4 regions of the Telluria sp. B2 genome follow, and region 1 is predicted to be linked to each of the others. Evidence: predicted binding sites of a transcription regulator. Region 1 holds the regulator's gene; each other region holds the start of a gene.
What was found. The regulator LexA, encoded in region 1, represses DNA repair genes until DNA is damaged. The targets are predictions, from matches to a motif close to ACTGTATNNNNATACAGT.

Region 1 (2,200 bases):
CGTCATGCAGCAGCGGGTCGCGCGCCGCGCCGACATCGACTACTGGGTGTCGAAGTACGACGGCGAAGACCTGCGGTCCGGCAAGTTCCGCTGCCCCAAGCCGCGCGTGCCGGCGATCTCGAAGCAGACTGACGAGATCGAGCGGGTCTCGAACGCGATCAACAAGTGGCAGGACTGCTATAACGGCTTCGTGCAGAACCTGAACGCCGCCTCCCCGCTCGAAAACCGGATCCCGGCCGACATCGCCAAGCTGATGAACCTGGCGGAGATGCAGCAGGCGAAGAAGCACCTGGCCCAGGTCCAGGAAAACCTGTCGGAAGAAGCCAAGGTCGGCGCCAAGATGGTGCTGGCCGACGTGGCGGTCTGGCGCGGCGCGACCGAGGCGTATATCGCCGAGCACAATGCGATCGTGACCAAGGCGCCGAAGGACGAGTCGGTGCGAACGAAGTAAGGCCGTGTTGGAGTAAAAAAGGCCGCGTCAGCGGCCTTTGTTTTTCGTAGGGTGGACACCTGTGTCCACGCTGTAGGACGGATGAGCTGCCGCAAAGCGTCGCGTAGCCCCGGCCGCCAATCTGCCGGCAGAGCGCCCGGCCTGCTCGCCTTGTACCGCGTGGACACAGGTGTCCACCCTACAAAACCGGGGCCAGGGAATGAGCTGGCGATTCGCAGGCGTCGTACCGCGTGGGGTCGAGACCCCACCCTGCAAAATCAAAAAAGGCCGCATCAAGCGGCCTTTTCTTTCATCTGCGGCTCAGTGCCAGCTGCGCATCAAACCCACAGCCAGCCCCTCGAGGGCGAACTCGTCGTCCGGCTCGACGCGGATCACCTTGAAGTCCGGATTTTCCGGCAGCAGTTCGATCACGTCGCCGGTCTTGCGGTAGCGCTTGACGGTCACGTCTTCGCCCAGGCGGGCCACGACGATCTGGCCGTTCTTGGCGCTGTCGACCTTCTTGACCGCCAGGAAGTCGCCGTCCATGATGCCGGCGTCGCGCATCGACCAGCCGCGCACCTTCAGCAGGAAGTCGGGGCGGGCGCCGAACATGGCCGGGTCGACGTTGTAGGTTGCTTCCACGTGTTCCTGCGCGAGGATGGGCGAACCTGCCGCGACACGGCCGACCAGGGGCAGCGACATCAGCAGGGCAGGGGGAATGGCCGGGACGGCCGGCTCCGATGCCGCGCCGATCAGGCGAATCCCGCGCGAGGTGCCCGAGACGATCTCGATCGCGCCTTTGCGCGCGAGCGCCTGCAGGTGCTCCTCGGCCGCGTTGGCCGACTTGAAGCCCAATTCCTTCGCGATCTCGGCGCGGGTCGGCGGGAAGCCGGTGTTGTCGATCGCTTCCTTGATCAGGTTCAGGATCTGTTCTTGCCTTGCAGTGAGCTTGAGCATGGGTGTACCACTGGTTATCGATTCAGACTGTATTTTTGTACAGTGCTTCTGTAAATGCAAGGGAAATCGTTGTTTTCGCTGGAATTTCCGGACGGCTGCTGTCGCGAAAGGGGTACGCCGGCCGCCGATTGTGTTGCTGCCCGCTTCGGGTTATAATTGCAGGCTTTCCCTTCCCACACTCGTCTTGACGCCGAGGTGGGCATTTGTTTAAACGTCCTCAAGGAGTGTTGCATGCGTCATTATGAAATCGTTTTTATCGTCCACCCGGACCAAAGCGAGCAAGTCCCGGCGATGATCGAGCGTTACAAGACCACGGTGACCAGCCGCGGCGGTAACATCCATCGCGTGGAAGACTGGGGCCGTCGCCAGATGGCTTACCAGATCCAGAAGCTGCCGAAGGCACACTACATCTGCATGAACATCGAGTGCGACAACGAGACCCTGGTCGAGCTGGAAACCGCATTCAAGTTCAATGATGCCGTGCTGCGTCACCTGACCGTGAAGATGAAGAAGGCTGAAACCGCTCCGTCGCCAATGATGAAGTCGGTACAGCGCGAAGACGCAGCCAAGAGCCACCGCGCAGAAGCTCCGGCTGCTGCCCCGGCCGCCGCTGCCTAAGGTTTTTCGCCAGGATCGTGAACGGGCTCAGGCCCGCTGAGAAGTGAACCAGCTACAAGTCGTCGCCACCATCGCTGAACGCGACGTACTGCGCTATACCCCCGCCGGCGTGCCGGTCGTGTCCGCAATCCTGCTGCACAGTTCGCAGCAGGTCGAGGCAGGGGTGCCGAGGCTGGTCGAGTTCGAGATTGCCGC
Region 2 (2,200 bases), 1.0 Mb from region 1:
GCATCCAGTCGAGGATTTCGCCGAACAGCGAATGCTGGATGCTTTCTTCGGGCTCGGGATTCGGCGGGACGTACAGCGGCTCGGGCACGGCAGCGGGCAGGTCGCTGTCGGGCGGCGCGAGGCCGGCGTCGCGGTCGTTCACTTGTGTTCGGAGGCCTGTTCGGAGCTTGCGCCGGCGCCGGCACGGGAAGCGTCGGAGAATTTTTCGAGGCAGTAGCCGAGCCCGCGCACGGTGGCGATGCGCACGCCGCCGACCTCGATCTTTTTGCGCAGCCTGTGCACGTAGACCTCGATGGCGTTGTTCGACACCTCTTCTCCCCATTCGCACAGGTGGTCGACCAGTTGCTCCTTCGACACCAGGCGTCCGGTGCGTGCCAGCAGGATCTCGAGCAGGCCCAGTTCACGCGCCGACAGGTCGAGCATCTGCTCGTTGATATAGGCGCTGCGCCCGACCTGGTCGTAGGACAGCGGGCCGTGGCGGATCACGGCCGGGCCGCCGCCGGCGCCGCGCCGGGTCAGCGCGCGCACCCGCGCTTCGAGCTCGGACAGCGCGAAGGGCTTGGCCATGTAGTCGTCGGCGCCGAGGTCCAGCCCTTCGACGCGCTGCTCGACGGAATCGGCTGCGGTCAGGATCAGCACCGGCAGCAGGGAAGAGCGCGCGCGCAGGCGGCGCAGCACTTCGAGACCGGACATCTTGGGCAAACCGAGGTCCAAGATCAGGAGGTCGAACTCCTGGGTGGAAAGGGCGGTATCGGCGTCGGCGCCGTTGCGCACGCAGTCGATCGCATAGCCGGACTGGCGCAGCGAGCGCGTCAGCCCGTCCGCGAGTACGCTATCATCTTCGGCTAGTAGAATTCGCATGTTTCACCCTGTTTTTCGATTAAACCTCGCTGCTGCCTTCATTGTGTTTGATTTAGCGCAACAATGCGAGCTTTCTCAAACCGCGGGGCCGGGAAGCACTGATTTATTCTGACGGATGGGATTGGCCATGGAAAAAAGCGGCCGGCAAGGCGCAAACCGCAGCCATACCGCGTGGTATGGCGAGGATTTGCAACGCAGCAGGACGTTTTTTCTCCAGGCCAAGGCCGCCGTCACGAATAAATCAGTACTTCCCTAGATTGCGCTTGCCAAAACCACTGGATTTTTATACAGTACTAGGTATTGAAACGCGCGATGGCGCCCACACCTTGGTTACCTCCAAGACTGAAAGAAAATTATGGACGACAAAAAATCCGCAGTAAATGCCTCCGAAAAAGGCAAGGCGCTGGCTGCCGCCCTCGCGCAAATCGAAAAGCAGTTCGGCAAGGGCTCCGTCATGCGCATGGACACCAGCGCACCGGTCGAGGAAGTGCAAACCGTGTCCACCGGCTCGCTGGGCCTGGACATCGCGCTCGGCGTCGGCGGCCTGCCGCGCGGCCGTATCGTGGAAATCTACGGTCCGGAATCGTCGGGCAAGACCACGCTGACCCTGCAGACCATCGCCCAGATGCAAAAGCTCGGCGGCACCTGCGCATTCATCGACGCCGAGCACGCACTCGACGTCACCTATGCGCAAAAGCTGGGCATCAAGCTCGACGAGCTGCTGATCTCGCAGCCCGATACCGGCGAGCAGGCACTGGAAATCACCGACGCCCTGGTGCGTTCGGGTTCGGTCGACCTCGTGGTCATCGACTCGGTGGCGGCACTGACCCCGCGCGCCGAGATCGAAGGCGACATGGGAGACTCGCTGCCGGGCCTGCAAGCCCGCCTGATGTCGCAGGCGCTGCGCAAGCTCACCGGCTCGATCAACCGTACCAACACGCTGGTCATCTTCATCAACCAGATCCGTATGAAGATCGGCGTGATGTTCGGCAGCCCGGAAACCACGACCGGCGGTAACGCGCTGAAGTTCTACGCCTCGGTGCGCATGGACATCCGCCGTACCGGCTCGATCAAGTCCGGCGACGAGGTGATCGGTAACGAAACCAAGGTCAAGGTCGTCAAGAACAAGATTGCGCCGCCGTTCAAGGAAGCCCACTTCGACATCCTGTACGGAGAAGGCACCTCGCGCGAAGGCGAAATCCTGGACCTGGGCGCCGACAACAAGATCGTCGAGAAGTCGGGTTCCTGGTACAGCTACAACGGCGAACGCATTGGCCAGGGCAAGGACAACGCCCGTCAGTTCCTGAAGGACCGTCCAGCACTGGCGCGCGAGATCGAG
Region 3 (2,200 bases), 850 kb from region 1:
TCAGCCGTGCGAGGATCGCCACCAGGCTACGGTCCGCCACCGGCTTGTCGAGCAGGCCGCGCACGCCGGCCGAATGCGCGCGCTCGGTGTCGTAGGGGAAGGCCCGGCCGACCAGGAACACGACGGCCGTGCGCCCCGCGCCTTCCTGGGCCTTGATTGCGCTGCACAGCGCGTAGGGATCGATGCCGGGAGTCGAGGTATTGATCATCGCCACCCCGACCTGGGTTTCGTCGCACAGGCGTACCGCGGTCGCTGCGCTGTCGGTCCAGGCAATGGCCAGCCGGCGTTCGCCGACCAGGCGCGCCATGTGGTCGCGGAAGGCGCCTTCCTTGTCGACGATCAGGACCTTGTCCGGCCGCGGCGGCTGGCGCAGCGCCTCGCCATCGACGCCGAGCGTGTCGTCGGCCAGGCGCTGGCGGCGCCGGCGTTCCGGCAGGGGCGGTTCGCCACGTGCGCACAGCAATTCGAGCGCGCGGCGGCGCTCGGCGACCAGGTGGGCAAGCGTCGTATGGAAGGTGGCGGCATCGAAGGGACGGGCGAGCCGCGCCAGGCCATGGTCGGCGCCGCCCACCTGCAGCGCGAGCGGCATGCTGCGCATGCTGCCCAGGCGCAGCAGCGCGGCCGGATTCTCGCCGTCGACCAGGTAGAGGTCGGGTTCCTGCAGGCTGTCGTCATGCAGGCGGACGTAGCACGGCCCTGCCCGCGGCGCCGCAGCCAGCATGGCGGCAATGCGTTCAGATTCGCCTTGGTCGAAGCCGAGCAGGCGTACGGCAGTTGGAATCTTCTGTACAGACATGATGATCGACCCGGGACGCGCGACTTCCGGGCTCCCATTGTTGTGCGTTCAGCTACGTGGCGCATCCCAAACCTTGCATTGAATACTGTACGCATGTACAGTACCAGTCTGGCCGATGTCTCCCATTCGGCGGTTTCCAGGGCCGCCCCGACGTAGCAAGCATGGGTATCAATCTAGTCACGTTCGAGTGCGTTGACAAGAACAATCGGTCACGCCATTCCTGCTTTTTCCTTCCGACAAGATATAGAATGCGCAGGCATTCGAAAAAACACTGATCAGCATGGCCACCAAGAAAACCGCAACCGATTACAGCGAATCATCCATCCGGGTCCTGAAAGGACTCGAACCCGTGAAGCAGCGCCCGGGCATGTACACCCGCACGGAGAACCCGCTGCACATCATCCAGGAAGTGATCGACAATGCCTCCGACGAGGCGCTGGGCGGCCACTGCAAGAACATCGGCGTGACGATCAATACCGACGGCTCGATCACCGTCGAGGACGACGGCCGCGGCATCCCGGTCGGCCTGCACCCGGAAGAAGGCGTCTCCACCGTCGAGATCGTGTTCACCCGCCTGCACGCCGGCGGCAAGTTCGACAAGGGTTCGGGCGGCGCCTATGCCTTCTCGGGCGGCCTGCACGGGGTCGGCGTCTCGGTCACCAACGCGCTCTCGAAGCGCCTCGAAATCACCGTCTGGCGCAAGACCGAAGACGGCAACGGCGTGCACAACCTGGTGTTCGCCGACGGCGAAGTCATCGAGCCCCTCACCTCCGCGCCGTTCGAGCGCGGCGGCAAGAAGAACGGCACCCGCGTCACCGCCTGGCCGGACGGCAAATATTTTGACTCGCCGAACATCCCGATGACGGAACTGCAGCGCCTGCTGCGCTCAAAAGCCGTGCTGCTGCCGGGCGTGACCGTCACCCTCACCAACGCCAAGACCGGCGACGTCCAGACCTGGCGCTACGACGAAGGCCTGCGCGGCTATCTCACCGAAGCCCTGGCCTCGAGCTCGAATGGCGAAACCCTGATCCCGCTGTTCGAAGGCGCGCAGTACGCCGCCGCCGGCGACGAAGGTTTCGCCGAAGGCGAAGGCGCGGCCTGGGTAGTCGCCTGGACCGAGGAAGGCGCGATCGTGCGCGAGTCCTACGTCAACCTGATCCCGACCCCGAGCGGCGGCACCCACGAGTCCGGCCTGCGCGACGGCCTGTTCGGCGCCGTGAAAGGCTTCGTGGAACTGCATGGCCTGCTGCCGAAGGGCGTCAAGCTGCTGCCGGAAGACGTGTTCGCGCGCGTCTCGTTCGTGCTGTCCGCAAAAGTGCTGGACCCGCAGTTCCAGGGCCAGACCAAGGAGCGCCTGAACTCGCGCGACGCCGTGAAACTCGTCTCGACCTTCACCAAGCCGCC
Region 4 (2,200 bases), 1.1 Mb from region 1:
GCGCAGGCCGATGCCGGGTATGCGCGCGATCATCTCGGCGTCTACCCGGTTCAGGTCCATCGGGAAGTGTTCGCGGTTGGCCAGCGCCCAGGCCAGCTTGGGGTCGACGTCGAGGGCGAGATTGCCGGCCTTCGGCATCAACTCCCCTGCCGTGAAGCCATAGCCGCGCAGGAGAAAGTCTGCCTGGTACAGGCGGTGCTCGCGCAGCAGCGGCGGCGGGGCCAGCGGCACGCTCTTCGGGCTTTGCGGGATCGGACTGAAGGCCGAGTAGTACACGCGCTTGAGTTTATAACTGCCGTACAGGGTTTCGGCGGTGTTCAGGATGGTGTGATCGTCGCTGGCATCGGCGCCGACGATCATCTGCGTGCTCTGGCCGGCCGGCGCGAAGCTCGGCGCCTTCGGTTCCTCGGCCTTTTCGTCGAGCTTGCGGCGGATCGAGCCCATCGCCAGCTTGATGGTGTGGACGTTCTTTTCCGGCGCCAGGCGCGTGACGCTGTCGTGGGTGGGTAGCTCGATGTTTACCGACAGGCGGTCGGCATAGCGGCCGGCCTGCGCGATCAGGGCCGGGTCGGCGTCGGGAATGGTCTTCAGGTGGATGTAGCCGCGGAAGTTGTGTTCTTCGCGCAGGCGGCGCGCCACTTCCACCAGCTGCTCCATCGTGTAGTCGCTCGAGCGGATGATGCCGGAGCTGAGGAACAGACCGTCGATGTAGTTGCGCAGGTAAAAGTCGTGCGTGAGCTTGACCACTTCCTCGACCGCAAAACGGGCGCGCGGCACGTTCGAGCTGCGCCGGTTGACGCAGTACTGGCAGTCGTAGATGCAAAAGTTGGTGAGCAGGATCTTCAGCAGCGACACGCAGCGCCCGTCCGGCGTGTAGCTGTGGCAGATGCCCATGCCGGTGGTGGCGCCGATGCCGCCGTCGCTGCCGTCGGAGGCGCGCTTGGGCGCGCCGCTGCTGGCGCAGGAGGCGTCGTATTTGGCGGCGTCCGCCAGGATTTCGAGCTTGTCGGTGAGTTCCATCGCGAAAGGTGGAGCTGTATGGGCATACAGTATATACCAGTCGCTTGCTGCACGGCGCGCGGGTGAGGTTGGGGGACAACAGGTTGTTGAAAAGGCGCGGGTTTGCCGTTCGATGCGTCGGCGAATGGCGTACGGTCGGTTTCAAAAAACGGTGTCACAACGCGGCGTTTCGCGTGGGCACGGGGTGCCCACCCTACAGGAAGCCATGCAGTGTTATCGCTATTGTGGCCAGAACGCCGACCGTAGGGTGGGCACATCCCGTGCCCACGCGTTACGTGTTCATGCATTAACCTGCGGCGGCGACGCATCGCCCGCAAACACCGCCGCGAGTCACAATCGCCCCACGCGTTCAACCACCCCCTGAGCTGTCGGGCACTACGCGTTTTCGGTATACACCTGCGCCTGCGCCAGCTGCACCGGCGCCATCCGCGCCGCGAGCCGCTTCAGGTAGGGTCCAGCAGCCGCGATCCCGCCCGCCGCCGCCCGGTGCAGCCAGCCATAGGCCTCGACCGGGTCGCGCTGCGTTCCCTGCCCGGTCGCATACATCACGCCGAGGTTGAACTGGGCCCGCGCATGGCCCTGGCGCGCCGCGCACAGGTACCAGAAGTGGGCCGCCTCGTAGTCGCGTTCGACGCCATGTGCGCTGTCGTAGCGCAGGCCGAGGGCGAACTGGGCCAGCGCGTGGCCCTGCTCGGCCGCCTTGCGGTACCAGTCGGTCGCCTCGCGCGGGTCGCCCATGTCCTCGCGGTCGATCAGGACGCCGACCATGTACTGGGCCGGCGCATATTCCTGGGCCGCCGCGCGCCGGTACCAGTCGAGCGCGAGCGCGGCATCCTGCGCCACGCCGTTGCCGCTCTCATGGCGCAGGCCGAGGTCGAACTGGGCGCGCAGGTGGCCCTGCTCGGCCGCCTTGCGGTACCAGGCCGCCGCCTGGGCCGGGTCGTGCTCGACGCCCTGCCCCGCGTCGTAGAGCTGGCCCAGGTGGTATTGCGCGGCCGGCAGGCCCTGCTCGCCGGCCTTGCGGTACCAGTGCGCGGCCAGGCCGGCGTCGCGCGCCACGCCCTGGCCGTGCTCGTAGCGCAGGCCGAGGTTGTCCTGGGCGCCCGCATGGCCCTGTTCGGCCGCGCGGCGGTACCATTCGAGCGCCCGCGCCTCGTCGCGCGCCACGCCATGGCCGCTG

Region 2: the regulator LexA is predicted to act here: its motif matches at 1,136-1,153, upstream of recA (recombinase RecA).
Region 3: the regulator LexA is predicted to act here: its motif matches at 881-898, upstream of ACSUZJ_RS04025 (DNA topoisomerase IV subunit B).
Region 4: the regulator LexA is predicted to act here: its motif matches at 1,034-1,051, upstream of ACSUZJ_RS02900 (putative DNA modification/repair radical SAM protein).

The regions. Positions count from the first base shown of each region.
Region 1 covers NZ_CP196525.1:1,735,974-1,738,173, forward strand. Annotated here, with positions in the region: gene ACSUZJ_RS07750 (tetratricopeptide repeat protein) at 1-451, shown strand, start outside; gene lexA (transcriptional repressor LexA) at 752-1,387, opposite strand; gene rpsF (30S ribosomal protein S6) at 1,619-2,005, shown strand; gene priB (primosomal replication protein N) at 2,049-2,200, shown strand, end outside.
Region 2 covers NZ_CP196525.1:722,706-724,905, forward strand. Annotated here, with positions in the region: gene ACSUZJ_RS03260 (sensor histidine kinase) at 1-142, opposite strand, end outside; gene ACSUZJ_RS03265 (response regulator) at 139-861, opposite strand; gene recA (recombinase RecA) at 1,217-2,200, shown strand, end outside.
Region 3 covers NZ_CP196525.1:883,052-885,251, reverse strand. Annotated here, with positions in the region: gene ACSUZJ_RS04030 (response regulator) at 1-796, opposite strand, end outside; gene ACSUZJ_RS04025 (DNA topoisomerase IV subunit B) at 1,077-2,200, shown strand, end outside.
Region 4 covers NZ_CP196525.1:647,906-650,105, reverse strand. Annotated here, with positions in the region: gene ACSUZJ_RS02900 (putative DNA modification/repair radical SAM protein) at 1-1,020, opposite strand, end outside; gene ACSUZJ_RS02895 (SEL1-like repeat protein) at 1,396-2,200, opposite strand, start outside.